Regions from separate parts of the Nocardia heshunensis genome, predicted to be linked through region 1. Evidence: riboswitches for the same ligand, from Rfam matches in the RefSeq annotation. Region 1 holds a riboswitch; the other holds the start of a gene.

Region 1 (3,782 bases):
CGTGCGCACCCAGACCTATCGCGAGATCGGCCAGGATGCGGCCCGCCTCGCCAATGCCCTGCGTGACCTGGGCATCGGCGTCGGCGATCGGGTCGGCACGTTCATGTGGAACAACAACGAGCACATGGTCGCCTACATCGCGGTGCCCGCGATGGGCGCGGTGCTGCACGCACTCAATATCCGGTTGTTCCCCGAGCAGCTGGTGTACGTGGCCAACCACGCCGAGGACCAGGTGGTCATCGTGGACGGCTCGCTGGTACCGATGTTCAACCAGTACCTGCCGAATCTGAAGACGGTGCGCCACGTCATCGTCGCCAACGGGGATGTCGCGACCGTGACCGCGCCCGAGGGCGTCACCGTGCACGCGTACGCGGAACTGCTTGCCGCGCAATCGGACAGCTATGACTTCCCGGTCATCGACGAGCGGTCGGCGGCGGGCATGTGCTACACCTCCGGCACCACCGGCGACCCCAAGGGCGTTGTCTACTCGCACCGTTCCAATTGGCTGCACGCCATGCAGGTGATCTCCCCCAACGGCATGGGCTTCACTGCCGCGGACACCGTGCTGGCCATCGTGCCGCTGTTCCACGCCAATGCCTGGGGCATCCCGTACGCGGCGCTCATGTCGGGCGCGAATGTGCTGATGCCCGACCGCTTCCTGCAGCCCGCCCCGCTGCTGCAGATGATGGAGCAGGAGAAGCCGACCTTCGCCGCCGCCGTGCCCACCATCTGGGGCGGCGTGCTGGCCGCGTTGCAGGCGCAGCCGCAGGACATCTCGTACCTGCGTACGTGTGTGGTCGGTGGTGCCGCGGTGCCGCCGTCGATGATGCGGGCCTTCGAAGAGCTTCACCATGTGAAGCTGCTGCACGCGTGGGGCATGACCGAGACCTCGCCGCTGGGTTCGGTCGGCCACCCGCCGGCCGGGGCCGAGGGCGAGGAGGCGTGGGCCTACCGCTACACGCAGGGCCGTTTCCCCGCCGGTGTGCAGGCCCGACTGGTCGGCGACGACGGCAGCGTGCTGCCCAACGACGGAGAAGCGCTGGGCGAGCTGGAGGTTCGCGGACCCTGGATCACCGGGTCGTACTACTCCCCCACCGGTGCCGAGGTCGATCCCGACAAGTTCGACAACGGCTGGCTGCGCACCGGCGATGTCGGCAAGATCAGCCCGAACGGCTATCTGACCCTGGTGGACCGGTCCAAGGACGTGATCAAGTCCGGCGGCGAATGGATTTCGTCGGTGGACCTGGAGAACGCCGTGGTCGGGCATCCGGCCGTCGCGGAGGCCGCGGTCATCGGCATCCCGGACGCGAAGTGGGACGAGCGGCCGCTGGTCGCGGTCGTGCTGGTGGAAGGCTCCGAGGCGAAACCCGAAGAGCTGCGCGACTTCCTGGCCCCCAAGTTCGCCAAGTGGCAGCTGCCGGAGCACTGGACCTTCATCGCGGAAGTGCCCAAGACCAGCGTCGGCAAGTTCGACAAGAAGCGGCTGCGCGCCCAGCACGCGGACGGCAGCCTGACCGTCATCACGCTGGGCTGAGCCCGGCTGTCCGCAACACCACGGCGGCCCTTACTGTGAGGGCTGCCGTGGTGTTCGGGAAGCCGGTGTAATTCCGGCACGGCCCTCGCCACTGTGATCGGTTAGTCGGTGCGTCGTCCTGTCCTCGCGGGCAGGGGTCACGGGATCTCGGTCCCGGAAGGCCAGGCGCGCCGGTGTTCGACCCGTCAGCCAGGAGACCGGCCACGGCACCGTTGAACCGTTCCACGAGGTGCTGGAAGGCTGCTCTGTGTCTGTACCCAACCCTGTTCCCGCGCTGCGCTGGGAACGCCGCGACTGGCTCCGCACCGGCGGACTGCTCGCAACCATCGCCGTCATGCACGTGGTGGCATTCGGGATTCTGTTCGCGTTGGTGCTGCCCGCGCACTACACCGTCGGCACCCAGGTGTTCGGGGTCGGGCTGGGCGTCACCGCGTACACCCTCGGCATGCGGCACGCCTTCGATGCCGACCACATCGCGGCCATCGACAACACCACCCGCAAGCTGATGGCCGACGGGAAACGTCCGGTGTCCGTGGGCTTCTGGTTCGCGCTCGGGCACTCGACCGTGGTGGTGCTGCTGGCGGTGGGCATCGCGGCCGGGGCGCGGTTCGCGACCACGCTGGCCGATGACGACTCCGCGACCCGCAAGGATCTCGGCCTGGTTGCCACGCTCAGCTCGGGCAGCTTCCTGTATCTGATCGCGGCGCTGAACCTGGTGGCGCTGGCCGGGATCTGGCGGGTGTTCAAGGCCATGCGCTCCGGTCAGTTCGATGAGCACGAGCTCGAAAAGCACCTGGACAGCCGGGGTTTCATCAATCGGATCCTGGGGCGGCTGACCCGTTCCATCACCCGGCCGGGGCAGATGTATCCGATCGGGCTGCTGTTCGGGATCGGCTTCGACACCGCCACCGAGGTCACGCTGATGGTGATGGCCGGGTCCGGGGCGGCCGCGGGACTGCCCTGGTACGCGATCATCTGCCTGCCGCTGCTGTTCGCCTCCGGCATGAGCCTGTTCGACACGCTCGACGGGACTTTCATGAATTTCGCCTACCACTGGGCGTTCTCGAATCCGGTGCGCAAGGTGTACTACAACCTGACCATCACCGGGCTCTCGATCGCGGTGGCGTTCCTCATCGGCACCATCGAACTGGTCGGCGTGCTGCACAGCAAGCTGGATCTCACCGACCCGGTCACCGCGTGGATCGCCGGGATCGACCTCAACAATGTGGGATTCGTGATCGTCGGCCTGTTCGTCGCGGTGTGGGCGATCGCGCTGCTCTACTGGCGGCTGGCGAAGGTCGAGACCCGCTGGTCCTTGACCGCCGAAAGGCCGTAGAGCACCGGGATGATCGGGGCCGGCGGCGGCAGCCGCCACCAGCCGTCGGCGGTCTGCACCATGCCGGGCCAGCGCGGCCAGGGCAGTGTCTCGGATTCGGTGAGGCCGGTGATGGACAGTCCGGCCGACAGCAGGGCGTTGATGACCTCGCCGAGGCCGTGCCGCCATTCGTAGGCGGTGGTGTCGGTGGTGAGGTCCGGGCCGTCGGTGTAGGTGTGGGTGCTGTCGCGACGTTGTGGGCCGCGGCCGGACAGGTAATCGTCGTGCAGCAGTAGCTGATCCGGGTCCACGCCGGGCGGCGGGGTGGGGCCCAGGGCGTGCAGCAGAGGGTGGAATTCGACCAGGTAGAGCAGGCCGCCGGGGCGCAGCAGGTCGGCGATCACCTGCGCCCAGCGGGTCAGCTCCGGCAGGTAGCAGAGCGCGCCCTTGCCGGTGTAGACGATGTCGAACTGCTTGCTGGGCAAGGCTGTTCGAGCGTCGTAGACGTCGGCACAGACGTATTCGACTGTGTCCCCGGCCAATTCGCGGGCGTGCTTGATCGACTCCGCCGAGAAGTCCAGGCCGACCGCGCGGGCCCCGCGCCGCGCGAACTCCACCGTCTCCGTGCCCAGATGGCATTGCAGGTGCAGGATGTCGCGGTCGCGGACCTCGCCGAGGGTCTCCCACTCGAAGGGCGCGAACCAGTAGCCGGAATCCCGGTCCCGATAGAACCGGCTGGCGGCGTGAATTCCCGCGCGGGCGTCCCAGTTTCGCCTGTTCACCGACAAAGGATCGATGGTCACGCCGCCCATCGTAGGACTCAGAACAGCGACTGGCTCTCGGCGGCGATGACGAAGCCGTGGCCGTCCACGGTGCAGCGGACGCCGGAGGTCATGGATTCGCAGATGACGCCGCGCACGCCGATGGTCTGGC
Region 2 (3,782 bases), on a different contig from region 1:
AAGGAGTCGGTGATGCGGGGTTTGCGAGTCGGCGGCAGGTTTTCGGCACGGTACCGGCTGAGCGACGGGCGCGGGCACGGACTGCCGGTCGAGGTGGCCAAGTACTGGGAGGGCCGCCATGTGGTGGTGACCGGCGGCAGTAGCGGGATCGGGCTCGAGGTGACCCGGATGGCCTTGGCGGCGGGGGCGCGGGTGAGTGTGCTCGCGTTGGAAGACTCGGCGCTGGAGGCGCTTTCGGTCCGGGTGCCAAGTGAAGCGGGACGGCTGGCCGCCATTGCCGCCGACGTCACCCGGCCCGAGGACATGCGCGCGGCATTGAAACTCGCCCGTGCGCAACACGGTCGGGTCCAGGCGGTGATCGCATGCGCCGGGATCGCCAAGCCGGACTACTTCTCGCGGCTCGCGCTCGCCGATTTCGACAAGCACATGGCCGTCAACTATTTCGGTGCGTTGCACGTGATCCGGGAGGTGCTGCCCGATCTGCGGGAGGGCGACCGCGACAGCATCACGGTGATCTCCTCCATGGCCGGGGTGCTGCCCTGCTTCGGTTACGGCGCGTACAGCCCCAGCAAGTTCGCGGTGCGCGCGCTGTGCGAGGTCCTGCGGCAGGAGCTGCGGCCCGCGGGCGTCTCGGTCACGGTGGTGCTGCCACCGGATGTCGACACTCCGCAGCTGTCGGCGGAGGCCGCGACCAAACCGGCGGAACTGGTGGCGCTCAGCGGTTCCGCCCCGATCACCGCGACCGCGGTGGCCCGGGCGCTGCTGGTCGGGGCGGCCCGGGGCCGCGCCACGGTGGTGCCCTCCCGGAGCGCCCGACTGCTGCGCTGGCTCGCCGGTGCGGCGCCGCGCCTGATGGCCCGGGTGATGGACGCGATCATCGCCCGGGCGCAACACCGCGTTATGCTCGCGGGTGCAGTCGGTTCGCCGGGCGCAACGGGCGAGACTCGGTCTGGTCCCGCGTTCGGCGTCGAAACCGGTTCTTCCGCAAGGGGGATTCGGTGAGAGGGAATCCGGTGAGAATCCGGAACTGTCCCGCAGCGGTATGCAGGAACGACCGCCGTCATGAGCACTGGGCGCGAGCCCGGGAAGCGACGGCCAGTAGGTCGGCCCATTCGGGCCGGTGCCTGTGAGTCCGAAGACCTGCCTACTGTGCCGGGTACGCCGTATCCGGCGGTCATCGCCTCGTGGACTGGGCGGACGGGCCGGTGGTTTCCCGCTGCCGTGACAACGGCGGTCGTGGGCTGCCCGGGTTTCGTGCGCTCTTGTGGCGACGGCCAGTGGACTTGGAGCACTGGAGATTACCCGTGACCAGCATTTCACCCTTCACCGCGACGGTGCTCGGCCTGCCCAGGATCGGGCCGCGCCGGGAACTCAAACGGGCCGTCGAATCGTATTGGGCGGGCCGGATCGACGCGGTCGCGCTGTACGCCGTCGGGCGTGAACTCCGCGCCGAGCAGCTCACCGCGCTCGTGGCCGCCGGACTCGACTCGGTGCCGGTGGGCACCTTCTCGTACTACGACCAAATGCTCGATACCGCAGTCCTGTTCGGTGCGCTGCCGCCCCGGGTGGCCGGGATCGCAGATCCGCTGGACCGGTATTTCGCGGCGGCCCGCGGGACCGCGGAGGTCGAACCGCTGGAGATGACCAAGTGGTTCGACACCAACTACCACTACCTGGTTCCCGAACTGGGCCCGGACACCGCGTTCAGCCTGCACCCGGAGCAGCTCCTCGCTGAGCTGGCCGAGGCGCAGGCGCTCGGGGTGCCCGCGCGGCCGGTGGTGATCGGGCCGCTCACCTTCCTGAAGCTGGCCAAGGATGCCGAGGGCAATGCACTGCGCCGATTGAGCGATCTACTGCCGCTGTACCGAGAGCTGTTGCGGCGCTTGGCCGCGGCCGGGGCCGAATGGGTACAGATCGACGAGCCGGTGCTGGTCACCGACCTGTCCGAGGTGGAACTCGCCCTGGTGCAGCACGTGTACGCGGAGCTGTCGGCGGGCACCGACCGGCCGCGGCTGCTGGTGGCCACCTACTTCGGTCGACCGGGCGCGGCGCTGCCGATGCTGGCCGCCACCGACATCGACGGCGTGGCACTGGATTTCACGGCCGGGACCACCGTCGAGGACGTGACCTCGGTGCCGGCGCTGGCCACCAAGCTCGTGGTGGCGGGGGTCGTCGACGGCCGCAATGTGTGGCGCAACGACCCGGATCGGGCCCTGGCGACGCTGGGCACCCTGCTCGGCGGCAGCGGCGCGCTGGCCGTGTCCAGCTCCAGTTCGCTACTGCACGTGCCGTATTCGCTCGACGCCGAAGCGGCGCTCGACCCGAGCGTGCGGTCCTGGCTGGCCTTCGGGGCGGAGAAGGTGGCCGAGGTGCGGTTGCTCGCGACCGCCCTGCACGCCGGGACCGAAGCGGTCGCCGACGAATTGTCCACCGCCCGTGCCGCACTGGCCGCGCGCGGCACCGATCCGCGCCTGCGCGACGACACCGTCCGGGCCCGCCTGGCCGCGCTCGGCCCGGACGCCACCCGCCGCGCGCCCGCCGCGGAACGTCGTGTGCTGCAACATGAGCGCCTTCCGCTGCCGCCGCTGCCGACCACCACCATCGGCTCCTATCCGCAGACCGACGCCATCCGCCGCGACCGCACCGCCCTGCGCAAAGGCACGATCACGGACGCGGAGTACCGCGATCGGATGCGGGCCGAGATCGCGGACGTCATTGCGCTGCAGGAGAAGCTGGGCCTCGACGTGCTGGTGCACGGCGAGCCGGAACGCAACGACATGGTGCAGTACTTCGCCGAACAGCTCACCGGCTTCCTCACCACCGCCAACGGCTGGGTCCAGTCCTACGGCACCCGCTGCGTGCGCCCACCCATCCTCTACGGCGACGTGACCCGCCCCGCACCGATGACGGTCGACTGGATCACCTACGCCCAATCCCGCACCGACAAGCCGGTCAAGGGCATGCTCACCGGCCCCGTCACCATCCTGGCCTGGTCCTTCGTCCGCGACGACCAGCCCCTCGACGTGACGGCAAGCCAAGTGGCGCTGGCCATCCGCGACGAGACCGTGGACCTGCAGGCGGCGGGCATCCGCATCATCCAGGTCGACGAACCGGCCCTGCGCGAACTGCTCCCCCTGCGCGCCGACGCCAAGCCCGACTACCTGGCCTGGTCCATCACCGCCTTCCGCCTGGCCACCTCCGGCGTCTCCGACGCCACCCAAATCCACACCCACCTCTGCTATTCCGAGTTCGGCGAGGTCATCGACGCCATCGCCGCCCTCGACGCGGACGTCACCTCCATCGAGGCCGCCCGCTCCCACATGGAAGTCCTCGACGACCTCAACGCGGCGGGCTTCCACCTGGGCGTAGGCCCCGGCGTCTACGACATCCACTCCCCCCGAGTCCCCTCGACCCCCGAAATCACCGAATCCCTCCGCGAGGCCCTGAAAGCCGTCCCCGCCGACCGCCTCTGGGTCAACCCCGACTGCGGCCTGAAAACCCGCGGCCCCGCGGAAGTGGAAGCGTCCCTCCACAACATGGTTCAGGCCGCCAAAGCCCTCCGCTGACGGTCAAGAACCACACACACCCGCGATGAACACATCCCACTCGCCAGGCGCGAAGCTCAACGCCGGGCCGGTGGGATTCTTCGAGTCCCGGACGCCCACCCGGCCACCACCGAGGTGGGCAACCTCGACACAATCTTGGCCGCCCGAGCTGTAGCTGGACTTGAACCACACAGTCCGATTCGGATCAGCGGTCACTGTCGTGCTCCCTTGCTATCT

Evidence for each region. Region 1 has a riboswitch for cobalamin ahead of nicT (Nickel transporter NicT). Riboswitches for the same ligand answer to the same signal wherever they lie in the genome.
Region 2: it holds a riboswitch for cobalamin, as region 1 does, so the genes downstream of both, metE (5-methyltetrahydropteroyltriglutamate--homocysteine S-methyltransferase) here and nicT (Nickel transporter NicT) in region 1, are expected to answer to the same signal.

The regions. Positions count from the first base shown of each region.
Region 1 covers NZ_BAAGTC010000024.1:16,468-20,249, forward strand. Annotated here, with positions in the region: gene ACYVN4_RS39060 (long-chain fatty acid--CoA ligase) at 1-1,534, shown strand, start outside; cobalamin riboswitch at 1,566-1,754, shown strand; gene nicT (Nickel transporter NicT) at 1,782-2,870, shown strand; gene ACYVN4_RS39070 (class I SAM-dependent methyltransferase) at 2,813-3,661, opposite strand; gene ACYVN4_RS39075 (DUF6636 domain-containing protein) at 3,670-3,782, opposite strand, start outside.
Region 2 covers NZ_BAAGTC010000009.1:723,686-727,467, reverse strand. Annotated here, with positions in the region: gene ACYVN4_RS31495 (SDR family NAD(P)-dependent oxidoreductase) at 13-1,002, shown strand; cobalamin riboswitch at 958-1,162, shown strand; gene metE (5-methyltetrahydropteroyltriglutamate--homocysteine S-methyltransferase) at 1,305-3,566, shown strand; gene ACYVN4_RS31485 (DUF397 domain-containing protein) at 3,570-3,761, opposite strand; gene ACYVN4_RS31480 (helix-turn-helix domain-containing protein) at 3,751-3,782, opposite strand, start outside.